Regions from separate parts of the Paenibacillus sp. JDR-2 genome, predicted to be linked through region 1. Evidence: predicted binding sites of a transcription regulator. Region 1 holds the regulator's gene; the other holds the start of a gene.
What was found. Region 1 encodes LexA, which represses DNA repair genes until DNA is damaged. Its sites were predicted from a motif close to CGAACATATGTTCG; they were not measured.

Region 1 (7,525 bases):
TGCGCGAGGAGCAGATGAGAGTTGTGGAACAGATTCTTGGCGATCTTGGAGCTGCGGGTACGGCTAGCTTAACGATCTATAATAAAAAAGATCTATGTGAAGTAAATCATGTGGAATTGCCGACATCAGGCACGGATACGCTTGTTATCAGCGCTTATCAAAAAGATGATCTTGAGCTGGTGCGGAATAAAATTCAGGATAAATTGACCGGTGACACGGTTACCTTTACCCTGCCGGCCGATCGCGGCGACCTCATTGCGCTTGCGTACCGCAGCGGGGAAGTAGTGGGCAATGATGTGAGCGAGGATGGTGAATCCTTGCGTCTGACCGTGCAGGTAAGCCGCCAGGCTTATGAACAAAACGGTTATAAGCTTCAGCCGTATTTAGAATAATAGAATTAGGTTATGTTAACTTAAGGGAGAGACAGGCTTAGAATGAGTTACAAAATGCAAGAAGACAATGAATCCATATGGAACGAACTTGAAAAATTAGCGGACGGAGCGGAGGAGCTGGCAGCAGGCCAGCTTCGTTCCATTGACCGTATTGCCGAAAAAAATCAGTGGAAGGTGATCCGTGCGTTTCAGCGGCATCAGGTCAGCGATTTTCATTTTACCGGCTCAACGGGGTATGGCTACAATGACCGGGGCCGCGAAGTGCTTGATCTGGTCTACGCGGATGTATTTGGAGCAGAAGCGGCGCTTGTGCGTCCGCATTTCGTATCTGGTACGCACACCATCGGGTGCGCGTTATTTGGCGTGCTCCGGCCGTGGGATGAATTGCTGTACATTACAGGCAAGCCGTATGATACGCTGCACAAGGTAATTGGCAAGCCCGGAGACGGGACAGGCTCCCTGCAGGATTGGGGCGTTCGTTATAACGAAGTAGCTCTGCACGAAGACGGAAGTCTCGATTGGGCCGCTATTGAAGCAAGCATTAACGAACGGACGAAGGTTATCGGCATTCAGCGTTCGAGAGGCTACAGCTGGAGAGCTTCATTTACAGTTGCCGAGATCGGTGATATGGTTCAGCGCGTGAAACAGATCAAGCCGGATGTGCTTGTATTCGTTGATAACTGCTACGGGGAATTTACCGAGCTTCTTGAACCAACCCAGGTTGGCGTTGATCTCATGGCGGGCTCGCTTATCAAAAATCCGGGAGGCGGTCTTGCTTCGACCGGGGGATATATCGTTGGTACTGCCGCTGCCGTGGAGCAAGCCGCTTTCCGACTTACTGCACCTGGCATCGGAGGCGAAGTTGGCGCGATGTTGGACACGCTGCGAGGTATTTATCAAGGCTTGTTCCTGGCACCGCATCTGGTTGGACAAGCTGTTAAGGGAAGCGTCTTTGCATCAGCAATGTTTGAACAGCTTGGCTTTGAGACGAAACCTCATTGGTCCGAGCCTCGTACAGATCTCATACAGGCTGTCCGTTTTGGCGGTGCGGAGCAGTTGATTGCTTTTGTACAGGGCATTCAGAAGGCTGCGGCGGTAGATTCGCATGTTGTGCCTGAGCCATGGGACATGCCGGGTTATGAGCATCCGGTTATTATGGCAGCTGGGACATTTATTCAGGGCGGAAGTCTTGAATTGTCTGCGGATGCACCTATCCGTGAGCCTTATATCGCTTATATGCAAGGCGGTTTGACGTTTGCCCATGCGAAGTTTGGTGTTCTTACAGCGTTACGTCGACTCATAGACAACGGGCTTATCACAATTAAACGTAATTAAACCTAACACACCTTGACACGTTTTTGGTAGGGCGTTATGATAGGTGTATAAATGAGCGACTGGAAGGTTGATGCGACATGGGTGACGATATTCGTAGAAACATGGCCTTATTTCCGATCGGTATCGTAATGAAGCTGACGGATCTAACGGCGCGTCAAATTCGTTATTATGAGCAGCATGAATTGATTGTTCCCGCCAGAACGGCGGGCAACCAGCGACTGTTCTCTTTTAATGATGTGGAACGGTTATTGGAAATTAAGGCGTTGATCGAAAAAGGCGTTAATATCGCCGGCATTAAGCAAGTCATGAATCCGGTTTCAAAAGAATCGGACGATGCAACAATCGTAAGCGAGCAGTCCGAAGTGAAGCGCAAGGAGCTTTCCGACGCGCAGCTGCACCGCCTTCTCAAGCAGCAATTGCTGGAGAAACGTCCTGGCCAGGCTTCGCTTATTCAAGGTCAGTTGTCCCGTTTCTTGAACAAGCGTTAGCATGTCCTTTTAATTAAACGAACAGGGTAAAGCGTATGCTTTCGAAGTAAGAATAGCTTCGCAATTCTTTGGCTGATGCTTACGAAGCAAGAATTGCTTCACAATTCTTTAGGTTGATGCTTTCGAAGTAAGAATAGCTTCGCAATTCTTTTAAAGGAGATGAATGCTGTGAGCTACACAAAAGAGGATATTAAACGCATTGCGGAGGAACAGAACGTTCGATTTATCCGTCTTCAATTTACCGATTTGCTCGGTACGATCAAAAACGTAGAGATTCCGGTAAGCCAGCTTGATAAAGCATTGGATAATAAAATGATGTTTGACGGATCTTCCATTGAAGGTTACGTTCGTATCGAAGAATCTGACATGTACTTATACCCTGATTTGGATACTTGGGTAGTATTCCCATGGGTTGCGCAAGACCGCGTTGCCCGTCTGATCTGCGATATTTATATGCCTGACGGCACTCCGTTTGCAGGCGACCCGCGCGGTATTCTGAAGCGTGCGCTGCAAGAAGCGGAAGAAATGGGCTTTACGGCGATGAACGTTGGTCCGGAACCGGAATTCTTCCTGTTCAAGACGGATGAACGCGGCGAGCCTACAACCGAGCTGAATGACCAAGGCGGATACTTCGACCTTGCGCCAATGGACATGGGCGAGAACTGCCGCCGTGAAATCGTACTGACGCTGGAAGAGATGGGCTTCGAGATTGAAGCTTCCCACCATGAAGTTGCTCCAGGTCAGCACGAAATCGACTTTAAATACGCGGATGCGATCAAAGCCGCAGACCAAATTCAAACGTTTAAGCTTGTTGTTAAGACGATTGCTAGACAGCATGGCCTCCATGCTACCTTCATGCCGAAACCGCTATTTGGGGTAAACGGTTCGGGTATGCACTGTCACCAATCGCTCTTCCAAGGCAGCACTAACGTATTCTATGAAGAGAAGGATCGTTTGGGTCTTAGCCAAACCGCACGTTACTACATGGCGGGTATTCTCGAGCATGCTCGTGCGATGGCGGCTATTACGAACCCTACAATCAACTCGTACAAACGAATGGTTCCAGGTTATGAAGCACCTTGCTACGTAGCTTGGTCGGCGAGCAACCGTTCGCCAATGATCCGTATCCCGGCATCCCGTGGTCTTAGCACGCGTATCGAGGTTCGAAACCCGGATCCGGCAGCTAACCCTTATTTGGCTCTTGCCGTAATGCTGAAAGCCGGCCTTGACGGCATCAAGAACAAAACGGCGCTTCCGGCGCCTGTAGATCGCAACATCTACATCATGACGGAAGAAGAGCGTTTGGAATCCGGCGTGCCAAGCCTTCCTTCCGATCTGAAGGAAGCGCTCGACGAAATGCTACGCAGCGACGTTATCTGCGATGCACTGGGCGAACACGCTCTGGCTCACTTCTATGAGCTGAAAGAAATTGAATGGGACATGTACAAAACACAAGTTCATCAATGGGAACGCGATCAGTATCTGACGCTGTACTAGGAAGGAAATCCCTTGGCGCTCTAAGCGTCCGGGGATTTTTTTCTATCTCCTAATCAACGATGGCGGGCTGGCGGGAATAACGTTCGCAAGAATGATGTACACGATAAGATTGCAGGGGATAAAGAGGAGGAACAGCAGTCTTACAAACAAGGAGGAAAGATTGAAGTATTCGGCAATTCCACCGCAAACTCCGGATATGGATTTATCGAATAAGGATCTCGTTAATTTCTTCTTCACTCTTAACCACCTCATGACAAAAAGATTAAGTCATATGATAATACCATAATCAGGAAAATAAAAAGAGGCTGTTCTCCCTAACCGAATTTGAAATCGGATTAGGGGGAACAGCCTCTTTTATGCTAAAAAGATTAGTGGAAGTCACGGAACAAGCCAACTACTTTACCAAGAATGGTCACATTGTTCAAACGGATCGGCTCCATTGTAGAGTTCTCAGGCTGGAGGCGGATATGATCCTTCTCTTTGTAGAAGGTCTTAACCGTCGCTTCGTCATCTTCCGTCATGGCTACTACGATATCGCCGTTGTTGGCGGTCTGCTGCTGGCGGACAATAACATAGTCGCCGTTATGTATGCCGGCTTCAATCATGCTGTCGCCCATGACATTCAGGATGAATACTTCATCGTCGCCTACGAAATGTGCGGATAACGGGAAGTACTCTTCAATATTCTCAGTCGCCGTAATCGGCACGCCTGCCGTTACTTTGCCGACGATTGGCACTTGAGCCACAGCGGGGAGGATAATGCCGTCAACACCGTCTTGATCCAAAATTTCGATCGCCCGAGGTTTCGTTGGATCTCGTCTGATCAGGCCTTTCTTCTCTAGCCGATCCAGATGGCCGTGAACGGTGGAGCTTGACGCCAGGCCAACCGCTTCGCCGATTTCGCGAACAGATGGCGGATATCCTTTGTCCCGAACCTCATTCTTAATAAATTCAAGAATCGACTGTTGGCGGTTCGAAATCTTAGACACGTGAATCACTCCAATATAATATTTGAAGAAAATTATAGCATAGAACCGGAGTTCGTACAAACATAAGTTCTTAAAAACAAAAGTTCGCATTTTTTATTGACTGCAAACATTTGTTCGTGTTATTCTTGGGGCATAAGAAAACAGAACAAACGTTCGGGGAGCGATAATAATGATCATGAATCCGTCTTTTTATAAAAGTATCCATAAGGAAGAAGCCGCTAAATCGTTCATACTGCGGGGTCAACAAATTCAGCGTCATGCTTTTAAACTTATTGTTTGTGCTGCAGTGTTCATTCTTCTTTTTACCAGCTTCCTCATGATGCGTACAAATGCATCGTCCAATCATATTCAAGAGGCTGCAGCTAATGAGCAGACGGTAATTGTTACGGCGGGGGATACGTTGTGGGGAATTGCAGATCGTTTTACTGAGGGTTCCAAGGACATTAGACAGTACATATACAAGATTAAGGAACGTAACCAATTAAGCTCGGTAGAGCTTCGGCCAGGACAGGTATTAATTATTCCTCAATAGTCTAAATAATCGAAAGGACAGGTAATTCGGACACAGGATGTTCGAAATTACCTGTCCTTTTATCATTCTTCCATCATTGCCTTGACAATTGCTCGCGTTAAAAGTCAAAATAGGTAAGAAGGATGAGTAATAAGCAAATGAGGTGAAGGCAGTGGAAGAAGTCATCGCGCGAATTAATGAATTATCCCGTAAAAATAAAACGGTAGGTTTGACTGAAGAGGAAATTGCGGAACGTGCCGTATTGCGTCAGAAATATTTGGAGAATTTCAAAAGGAATTTCCGCCAGCAGTTGGATTCAATTGAGATTGTAGACGGCGATCCAAACGATGTTGCTCATTAATTAGGTTTTACAACTATATAACTAGCGTTGGCGTCGTTCCATGAACGGCGCCTGCAATATACAATAGGAGGAATAAGCTTGTCACGCACGTGGGAGCGCAAAGTGCGCAAAAATACGAACCAAATTAACAAAGCGCGTAAAAAGCACGGAGCATCGCAGATTGGCACTTCATCAGCACCCAAGGTAGACCGTTTTACCGGTCGCAACTACATATTCCCGATTGTGCTCATTTTGTTGATCAGTATGTATACGGTTTTCGTTACGACGGATCCATCCTTTGAACCTTCGTCTATGTTCTGGGTAACGATCGGCTGCTACATTTTCCTGGCGCTTATTTTCTTCTTGCGCCGTCCTTACATTTCAATCGGCAAGGATTATATCCAAACCCGTAAAATGACGGGGGACAAGCAGCTGCATGTATCCAACATTAAAGGCATCAGCGTTCAGAGCGGTGCTGTAGTTATCATGCAGCAAAAAGGCGCAAACTGGGTATTCTCGCGGCTTCTCAACCGTTATCCTACGGATGAGATCAGCAGCAGACTGCAGGATTTCGCCAAAACACACAATTTGCCTTTTGAACAAAAATAGAAACAGAGTAGGAGAGTTATGCGAATTATGGGGAAGCAAGCCGTTCTATTTGATCTTGACGATACGCTGTTGTGGGATGACCGCAGCGTAAAAGAAGCATTTGAAGCAACATGCCAAGCCGGTGCGGAAGCTGCCGGTGTTGATCCGGAGCAGCTTGAAGAAGCCGTACGTAAAGAAGCGCGTGCTCTTTATGAATCCTATGAGACGTTTCCGTTCACAAAGATGATCGGTATTAATCCGTTTGAAGGACTCTGGGCGAATTTCCGCGAAGGCGAGCAGGAAGAGTTCCGCAAGCTGGAGCAGCTTGCTCCGGGCTACCGCAAGGAAGCTTGGACTCGCGGCCTGCGTGCACTTGGCGTGGATAACGAAGAGCTAGGCGCTAAGTTGGCGGAGCAATTCCCTGCGGAACGTCGCAAACGTCCGCTTGTCTATGATGAAACGTTCCGCGTGTTGGATGCGCTTAAAGGAAAGTACAAGCTGCTTCTGCTGACTAACGGATCCCCGGATCTGCAGCGCGAGAAGCTTGCCGGCGTTCCTGAGCTGACTCCTTACTTTGATCACATCATAATCTCGGGCGAGTATGGTGAGGGCAAGCCTGCCGCTTCCATCTTCCGTCATGCCATGGAGCGTCTCGGAATCGAGCCGGACCACGGCATTATGGTTGGCGACAAGCTGACTACCGATATTCTAGGTGCGAATACGGTTGGCATGACATCCGTATGGGTGAACCGTCATGGTGCGGTACGTAATGACGAAATCATTCCATCGCATGAGATTGCTCATCTGGAAGAACTGCTGTTGCTTCTCGAGCAATAATGGACAAGACAAAGCCCCTCGCCATCGGAAGATGGATCGAGGGGCTTTTTTTAAAGTTTTATTTAACGAAAGCAGGGTCTTCGAACGGATGAGCAATCCAGCCTTCTGTTTCGATGAACAGACGCACGGCTACGATTTGGCGGTTATCCATCAAAGTGAAGAAGTGAGGGATTCTCTCCGGAACGGAGATAACGTCGCCAGCTTCGAGTTCAACATCGAAGTAACCAACTTCTTCGGTACCTTTGATAACGAAGATGCCTTTGCCGGCTGTAATCGCGCGAACTTCATCTTCTGTATGTGTATGAACGGATTCGAATTTCTTCAGCAGTTCATCAAGGTTTGGAGTTGCATCGGATAATGTAATGATGTCCCAAGTTTTGTAACCGCGGCGAGCGGCAAGATCCGTAATATCGGCATTGAAGGTGGACAGAACCTCTGCTTTCTCTTCATCGGAGAGAACAAATTTCTCTTGAAGATGTGCAGGAAGTTTAGTAGCATCCCAATGTTCATAAAGAACTTCTTGATTTTCTAAAAATTCACGAACGTTC
Region 2 (7,525 bases), 1.2 Mb from region 1:
TGCTTGCCGGGCTGCAGATGGGCATGATCGATATTCTGGTCGGCACGCATGCGCTTATTCAGGACGATGTCTTTTTCCGCAGCCTGGGGCTTGTCGTGACGGACGAGCAGCACCGGTTCGGGGTGAATCAGCGGAGTATTCTGCGCCGCAAAGGGATGAATCCCGACGTGCTTACGATGACGGCCACTCCAATTCCGAGGACGCTTGCCATTACGGCCTTCGGGGACATGGATGTGTCCACGATCAAGGAGCGTCCGCACGGCCGGAAGCCGATTAAGACGTATTGGGTTAAGCATGACATGATGGAACGCGTTCTTGGCTTTATCCGGCGTGAGGTTGGCGAGGGACGCCAGGCGTACGTGATCTGCCCGCTGATCGAGGAGTCGGATAAGCTGGATGTGCAAAATGCGATTGATCTGTACGTGCAGATGCAGCAGGCTTTTCCGGATTTGAAGGTCGGGCTTCTGCACGGCCGGCTGTCGGCTTCCGAGAAGGACGAAGTGATGCGCGGGTTTGGCGCCAACGAGACGCAGCTGCTTGTTGCGACAACGGTCGTTGAGGTTGGTGTCGACGTTCCGAATGCCACGCTTATCATCATTATGGACGCGGAGCGGTTCGGGCTTTCGCAGCTGCATCAGCTGCGCGGGCGCGTCGGGCGCGGGGCGCATCAGTCGTTCTGCGTGCTGGTGGCCGATCCGAAGTCGGAGAACGGACGCGAGCGAATGAAGGTGATGACGGAGACCAATGACGGCTTTGAGGTGTCGCGCCGGGATCTGGAGCTGCGGGGACCGGGAGACTTCTTCGGGACGAAGCAAAGCGGCTTGCCGGAGTTCAAGATCGCTGATATGGCGGCGGAATACGAGATGCTGGAGCTTGCCCGCGATGATGCGGCGGAGCTTACCGGACGGGATGATTTCTGGACGAATCCGTTGTTCGAACGGATGCGTGTCCAACTGCTGAAGGATCAAATTTTTCAAGGGGAACAGCTCGACTAAGCAATATCTTCCCTCTTGCGGCATATAGTTAAACGATCGAATCATCGGAATGCCGGATGGAGGTGTTAGCCGAAGTGAGTTACCAAAAGTACGGCATTCGGCCGCAATTGGTCGAACGCGTCAAATTCAAATTAAAAAATCCGGTCGTTAAGGACCGGATGCGGCTGTTGCTGGGCAATGTCACGAAGTATGATCTGCAGGACCGGGTAAAGGTGCGGAAGCTGGTGAAATCAGCGACTTCTATTTTACAGGAACCGCTGACGGATATTCAGGAAGAACAGATTATCGATTTTGTCCTCGGACAAAAAATAGATCCAAACAACACCTTCCATTTGCTGAAGCTATGGGGGATGTTCCGCTGACCGCTTGCGGTCGGCTTTTTTTTATTTAGCGAAAGACACTGGCTGCCTACGTTGGAGTTTATACAGCAGATGGGTGCACTTTGCCCAGTAATTGAAGCTTTGTTGGAATTCATCCAGTATAATCCAGACATTTGAGCGAAAAAAGTTCATCCGGGTGATATTTATTGGAGTGAATCCAACCTAGCGCGGGTTATCTGCCACTTCGGCATTTTACATTGGATGAAATCCAATGAAGTGGTCCCCTTTACAGTCCTACCCGTAATCTACCACAGATGCAGCTGGCCGCCCGGGGCTGCCGGTTCGATGCATTCGGCGGTGTCATTCTTGACGCTCCCGACTGCCGGGGATACCGGATAGGCTTCGAGCTCTTCCGCCGCATACGGCAGGAAAAGACGCTGCAAGGCCTGCGGATCCTGTACGGTACGGTCGAGCCAGAAGGGCTCGTCCTCCGGACGCAAAATGACCGGCATGCGGTCGTGAATCGGGGCCATCAGCTCGTTGGGAGAGGTCGTCATAATGGTGCAGGTGCTGATTGTTGTTGTGCCGTCCGGCGCAAGCCACGACTCGTACAGACCGGCCATGCTGAAGACGGAGCGGTCCTTGCGGACAATACGCATCGGCTGTTTGCCGCCGTCCGTCTTTTTCCATTCGTAGAAGCCGTCTGCCGGGATCAGGCAGCGCTTGCGGCGGAGCGGCGTCTTGAAGGCCGGCTTATCGGCGGCTGTCTCGGAGCGGGCATTGAGCATTTTATTGCCGATCTTCGGATCGTCGGCCCAAGGCGGAACAAGTCCCCACTGCAGCTCGCCGAGCCGGTTACGCTGACCGTCATTAATAATGGCAAGCACCTGCTGGCCTGGCGCTACGTTATATTTGGGACGATGGTAAGGCACCTTCGTCTCGCCGATCATATAACGGATCATCAGCTCCTCGAGCGATACGGTGATGGTATATCTTCCGCACATGGCCAGTCCTCCTGAAAAGTTTTTTGGGAATGAAAGTGAGTTTTGCGGAACAAAAATACAGCTCCACAAAACTTGTACGTTCTTTGCTTTTTATTATGCATGAACAGGCGGCCTGACGGCAAATACTTGTGTTACCAGGATAGGAGGAGGGCGGTCGATGTTGAGCAGGGGGAGAAGGCGCGGCCGCACCGGACTAAGGCTCCGCAAAATCAAACAATTCTTTTCTCTGCCTGCTGCGGCATGGGATTATGCGGTAGGCAAATGGCATGGCCTGGAGGCTTCGCATGAGATGCTCGCGGAAGCAACTCCGCTGAAGCTCGCCGAGGATACGGTTGCCGAGCTGGAGGAAGAGTGGCGGAAGCTGGAGGAGCAGCAGACGGAGCCCGTGACGAGCGCTTGGAGCGGGGAAGAGAAGATCCTTATCGAACGGATTCGGGCGGAGACCTCCCGTCTTAACCGCAATAACGTGTCGCGGACGGAAGCCTACCGGCTGATGTATCAAAGTCATCCGGAGCTGCACTGGGCGATGTTAGCCCATCTCGTATCCCGCAACGGCGGGTGGAATATGACCGATCTGGCTGGCGAATGGCTGCCGCAGCTGCTCCCGGGCGATAAACGGCAATCGGTCTTTCTGCTGCTGGAGCATGCGAATACGTTTATTTTTGGCGATGCCTATCCGCAGCTGCTGCTCTACGAGGAGAGCGTTCGCGTTCAGCGTCCGTTGTTTCATTTGCTTCCGGCTTTTGGGGTAACGCGGTTTATGAGGCCGGTATGGGAGCAGTTCTGGCGAAGGCGCGATTCCGTACCGCTGACGGTTGCGCTTATTGTGAACGAGCAGCATTTCATTGAGCAACGGGTAGTGCAGGACGATTACTTCCGCAAAAACGTGATCGATACCTTCTTCTTCGGCATGCAGTCGCTGCTGCAGCTGAACGCGGTGATGTTCCCGTACCATACGGTAGGGGGGCGGGAGCTGCGGCTGGCGGGATTAATCATGGAGGATTTCGACGATGTGTCCGAACGGATTGAATTCGGCAAGTCGTTGTATGCCGTTTTGTTTGGCGTGCCCCGGGTACGGGAAGGGGCGCTGGCCTTTGCGGCGAATGCGCGCCATACCGGGTCAAGGGCGGATTATGCCCCGCATCTATTCGCCCGGATACGCCGGGAGCTGCCAACAGCGCTGTACAAGGAGCGATTGCTAGGCGGCAAGCTGCTGCCGGGAGCGGCGCCGCTCTACAGCCCGGAGCTTCGCGATGCCTGGGCGAACCAGAAGCTTGAGACGGCGAAACGGGAAGACTGGTTCGGTTCGGCTGGCGACATCATGCCGTATTTCCGAAAGCTGAAGCTGCCCCGCAGCTTTGAACTGACAAGCGAGTACGGCCTGCTGCTCAACAAGATTGAGCTCGCCGTGCTTGCTGCCCAGCAGCTGAGGCAGGAGGAGGATCCTTGAAAACGAAAAGAAGCCTGCTGTTCCAACCCGAACAGTAGGCTTCTTTTTGCTGTTTCAAGGGCAGGATCGGCTTCTGGCCCAACTGTTTGAAATTACCTCTAAATATCCCTTGCATAGCGAACATACATTCGGTATATAATAATATACGAACATACTTTCGCATTTGTATTGGAGTGGGGATTATGGAACGTGTCATTATGCTGATTGACTGCCAGTCGTTCTACGCGTCCGTCGAGAAGGCCGCGCATCCCGAATATAAGAACGATCCGGTTGTTGTTGCCGGCGATCCTTCGAGGCGTTCGGGCATTATTCTGGCAGCTTGTCCGCTTGCGAAGCAGTACGGCGTGACGACCGCCGAGACCCTTGGCGAGGCGCTGGGCAAATGTCCGCATCTCGTCATTATCAGGCCGCGGATGCAAGCTTATATCGATGTCTCGCTAATGATTACCGACATTTTTCGTTCGTTTACCGATCTGGTGGAGCCCTTCTCCATCGACGAACAGTTCCTGGACGTTACCGGTTCCTTGTCTTACTTCGGCTCTCCCGAAGAGATTGCAACGCAGATCCAGACCAAGATCATGACCTACACCGGCGTATGGGCCCGGGTAGGCATCAGCTCCAACAAGATTCTGGCCAAGATGGCCACCGATATTTGGGCGAAAAAAAACGATATCGGCCAATTCACTCTTCCGAAATCCGAGGTGCAATCTTTATTATGGCCGCTTCCCGTGAACAAAATGTTTGGTGTAGGCTCGAGGATGACCGCGCATTTCCAACGGATGGGGATCACAACGATTGGCGATCTCGGCTGTCTTCCCCTGCCGGAATTCAAGCGCAGGCTGCAGGCGCGGATGGGCCGCAACAGCGATATTCAAGCGGAGCTGTTCTGGCAGACGGCAAACGGCATTGACCCGAGTCCGGTCAAACCGAGTACTCATGACGCGCAGCAAGCCGTCGGCCATCAGATGACGCTTCCCAGGGATTACAGCAAGCCGCAGGAGATTGACGTTGTTCTGCTGGAACTAAGCGAGGAGGTATGCCGCCGCAGCCGCGCCAAGGGTTATATGGGCAGCGTGGTTGCAGCAGGCGCGCAAGGCGCGGATTTCGACCATCCGACCGGTTTTTTCCGCCAGATGACGGTACCCGATCCGACGAATATTACGAAGGAAGTATTTGCTGCGGCCCGCACGTTGTTTTACGCCCATTGGGACCGGCTTCCCGTCCGCAAGCTTGGCGTGACCTTATCGAAGCTGGTACCCGACGACCAATATCAGCTTACCCTGTTCGGCAACAGGGAGAAGGAAAGAAAGCTGGATCGCGTCACGGACGCCATCCGCCATAAATTCGGAACGACCTCGATTCTCCGGGCGTCCTCGCTGCTCGAATCAGCCCAGGCCCGTGAGCGCAGCGTCAAAATTGGAGGACACTACAAATGAGCAAGAAACTGGAAGGAAACGGCCGCTGGGAATCCAGCCGTATGATGCTGCCTGAGCACCGGGAGCAATATTTAGAACGGCGCGAGCCGCCCAAAGCCTCCGGACCTGTCCCCGTCCCAAGCAAAGAGGAGCTTGAGCTTATCCGGGATTACGTGCTTCTCCCTATGATGCTGACAATCGTAGATAAGAACTGCAAGGACATCGAGCTGTCTTTCTACTCCATGAAGCAGCTGTACATGAAAGCCTCGCGCGTCCTGATGGGGCATATTCACACTGATCTGACCGCTGTCCGCAAAGCGCTTAAGGAGCGCAATATCCGGGTCTTTCTCGAGGAGAGCGACAGCGAGCATGGAGCCATTCATTACAAGTTTGTCTGCCGCGGCTACGAGGACCGCTTCTCCATGATTCGCGACGCGGCCCGCGCCGAGATTAGCGTCCGCATCGCCAAATATATCTCCACGATGTTTAAGTGAACCTTACGAAAGCACCGTCCGCTGGCATACAGCGCGGTGTTTTTTATTTGGTCAATTAAACTGCTCCCGGCGGTATACCTTGGGAGCTAGCCCGTAAACCTTAGTGAATTGGCGGGTGAAATAGTTACTGTCGTTAAAGCCGCTTTTATAAGAAACCTCCGTAATTGGAACGGGGGTTGTCTTAAGCAAATGGCACGCGTGCTCTAGGCGAAGGCGCAGAAGATAGGCAAAGGGCGTCGTTGGATAATAGGATTGAAAAATCCGGTTCAAGTGCCTCACCGATATGCCTGATTTATCTGCAATCTGCTCACGCGTAAGCGGCTCGAGATAATGATCCTCCATAAAAGAAATGGCATTCGCCAAATGCATCAGATTTCCTTGGATTCCTTGCTGATCCTGATTCTGATATTGCCTGGACAAATAGACGACAAGCTCCATGAAACGCGAGCGCAGCATGGTTTGATAGCCTTGAAGCTTATTCGTGTATTCCTCAATCATAAAGGCGGCGAGGGAGGACACGTATTCCAGACTCGGGATTGGCAAGCTGAGCTTGCTGTTGAAAGGCTGGATATTCCGATAAAACGGTTCCAAAACAAAAAGCGCCTGATAGCCGATGGACGTTCTCAGGTCAGGGCCGGCTGAGGTAAGGATGTCCGGACGGTACATGATGTTGCAGATTCTGAAATCATGAGGATCCTTGTAGGCATGGGAGGTAGCACCGTCAATAACAAAGACATCCCCCTTCTTAATAAACGAAACTTCGGTGTTCACGATATGAGTGGCATTCCCGTTCAAAACAATGACGAGCTCGGAAAAATCCACATGATCATGAAGGTACATGTCCTCGTCATGCCCGCCATACCCGATATAAAAAAGAAATTGCTCGTCGGATGTAAACCAATTCAAATGGACGCTTCTCATAAGACTCCCTTCTTAAACATGGTACAACTCATCTAATGTCCTAATCATGCTATTTTAAGACCCTAAAATCAAGGATTAGGTCTAACTCGCTCTATTATAATGCTAGAGGAACAAGAAAAAGAGCAGAGGAGTGGTACAGATTTGTCCGTCATAAGCATTTGGCAGCGCATCGTTCGGCAGCGATATCTTTATTACATGTCGGTCCCGTTTGTCCTATTTGTTTTTCTGTTTAGTTATTTACCGCTATGGGGCTGGACGATGGCTTTTCAGCAATTTCGAGTAGGTAAGTTCTTCTTCGACCAGAAGTGGGTCGGCTTTGATAACTTCCGGATGTTATTTCAGGATGATCAATTCTTTAACGCGCTGCGAAACACCTTGGCGATGAGTTTTATGGGGCTCATTGCAAGCTTTACGATTCCTATCCTCTTCGCCGTCCTGTTGAACGAGGTCCGTATTTCGTTTCTGAAACGCTTCGTACAGACGGTTTCCTATCTGCCGCACTTTGTCTCATGGGTGGTTGTTGCGGGGATTGTGACGAAGATGCTCTCAGCGGAGAATGGCGTTGTGAATCAAATCTTGCTAGGCCTGCATCTCATTCATGAGCCGATTCAGTTCATGGCCAAGGAAAATTTGTTCTGGTACCTGGTGACCAGCGCGGATATTTGGAAGGAAACCGGCTGGAACGCCATTATCTATCTGGCCGCCATTGCCGGGATTGGTCCGGAATTATACGAGGCAGCCCGGGTTGACGGTGCAAGCAGGTTGAAGCAGATTTGGCATATTACGCTGCCGGGTATCCGTTCCACGATTATTATTTTGCTGATCATGTCGATCGGACATCTGATAAGCATCGGGTTCGAGAAGCAGTTTCTCCTCGGCAACAGTCTGGTAAAGGAGAAATCCGAAGTGCTTGACCTGTATGCCCT

Region 2: a site for LexA is predicted at 3,887-3,900, ahead of PJDR2_RS18830 (DNA polymerase IV). Genes of this name have one in related genera too.

What each region holds. Positions count from the first base shown of each region.
Region 1 is NC_012914.1:3,034,863-3,042,387, forward strand. Features, by position in the region: gene hflX (GTPase HflX) at 1-392, shown strand, start outside; gene PJDR2_RS13280 (aminotransferase class I/II-fold pyridoxal phosphate-dependent enzyme) at 435-1,727, shown strand; gene PJDR2_RS13285 (MerR family transcriptional regulator) at 1,805-2,215, shown strand; gene glnA (type I glutamate--ammonia ligase) at 2,384-3,712, shown strand; gene PJDR2_RS32460 (PspC domain-containing protein) at 3,755-3,964, opposite strand; gene lexA (transcriptional repressor LexA) at 4,081-4,701, opposite strand; gene PJDR2_RS13300 (LysM peptidoglycan-binding domain-containing protein) at 4,871-5,233, shown strand; gene PJDR2_RS13305 (DUF896 domain-containing protein) at 5,385-5,573, shown strand; gene PJDR2_RS13310 (hypothetical protein) at 5,652-6,161, shown strand; gene PJDR2_RS13315 (HAD family hydrolase) at 6,189-6,977, shown strand; gene PJDR2_RS13320 (1,2-dihydroxy-3-keto-5-methylthiopentene dioxygenase) at 7,036-7,525, opposite strand, start outside.
Region 2 is NC_012914.1:4,271,471-4,278,995, reverse strand. Features, by position in the region: gene recG (ATP-dependent DNA helicase RecG) at 1-995, shown strand, start outside; gene PJDR2_RS18845 (stage VI sporulation protein F) at 1,070-1,357, shown strand; gene PJDR2_RS18840 (SOS response-associated peptidase) at 1,621-2,319, opposite strand; gene PJDR2_RS18835 (DUF2515 domain-containing protein) at 2,477-3,769, shown strand; gene PJDR2_RS18830 (DNA polymerase IV) at 3,952-5,205, shown strand; gene PJDR2_RS18825 (hypothetical protein) at 5,202-5,678, shown strand; gene PJDR2_RS18820 (helix-turn-helix domain-containing protein) at 5,730-6,599, opposite strand; gene PJDR2_RS18815 (ABC transporter permease) at 6,795-7,525, shown strand, end outside.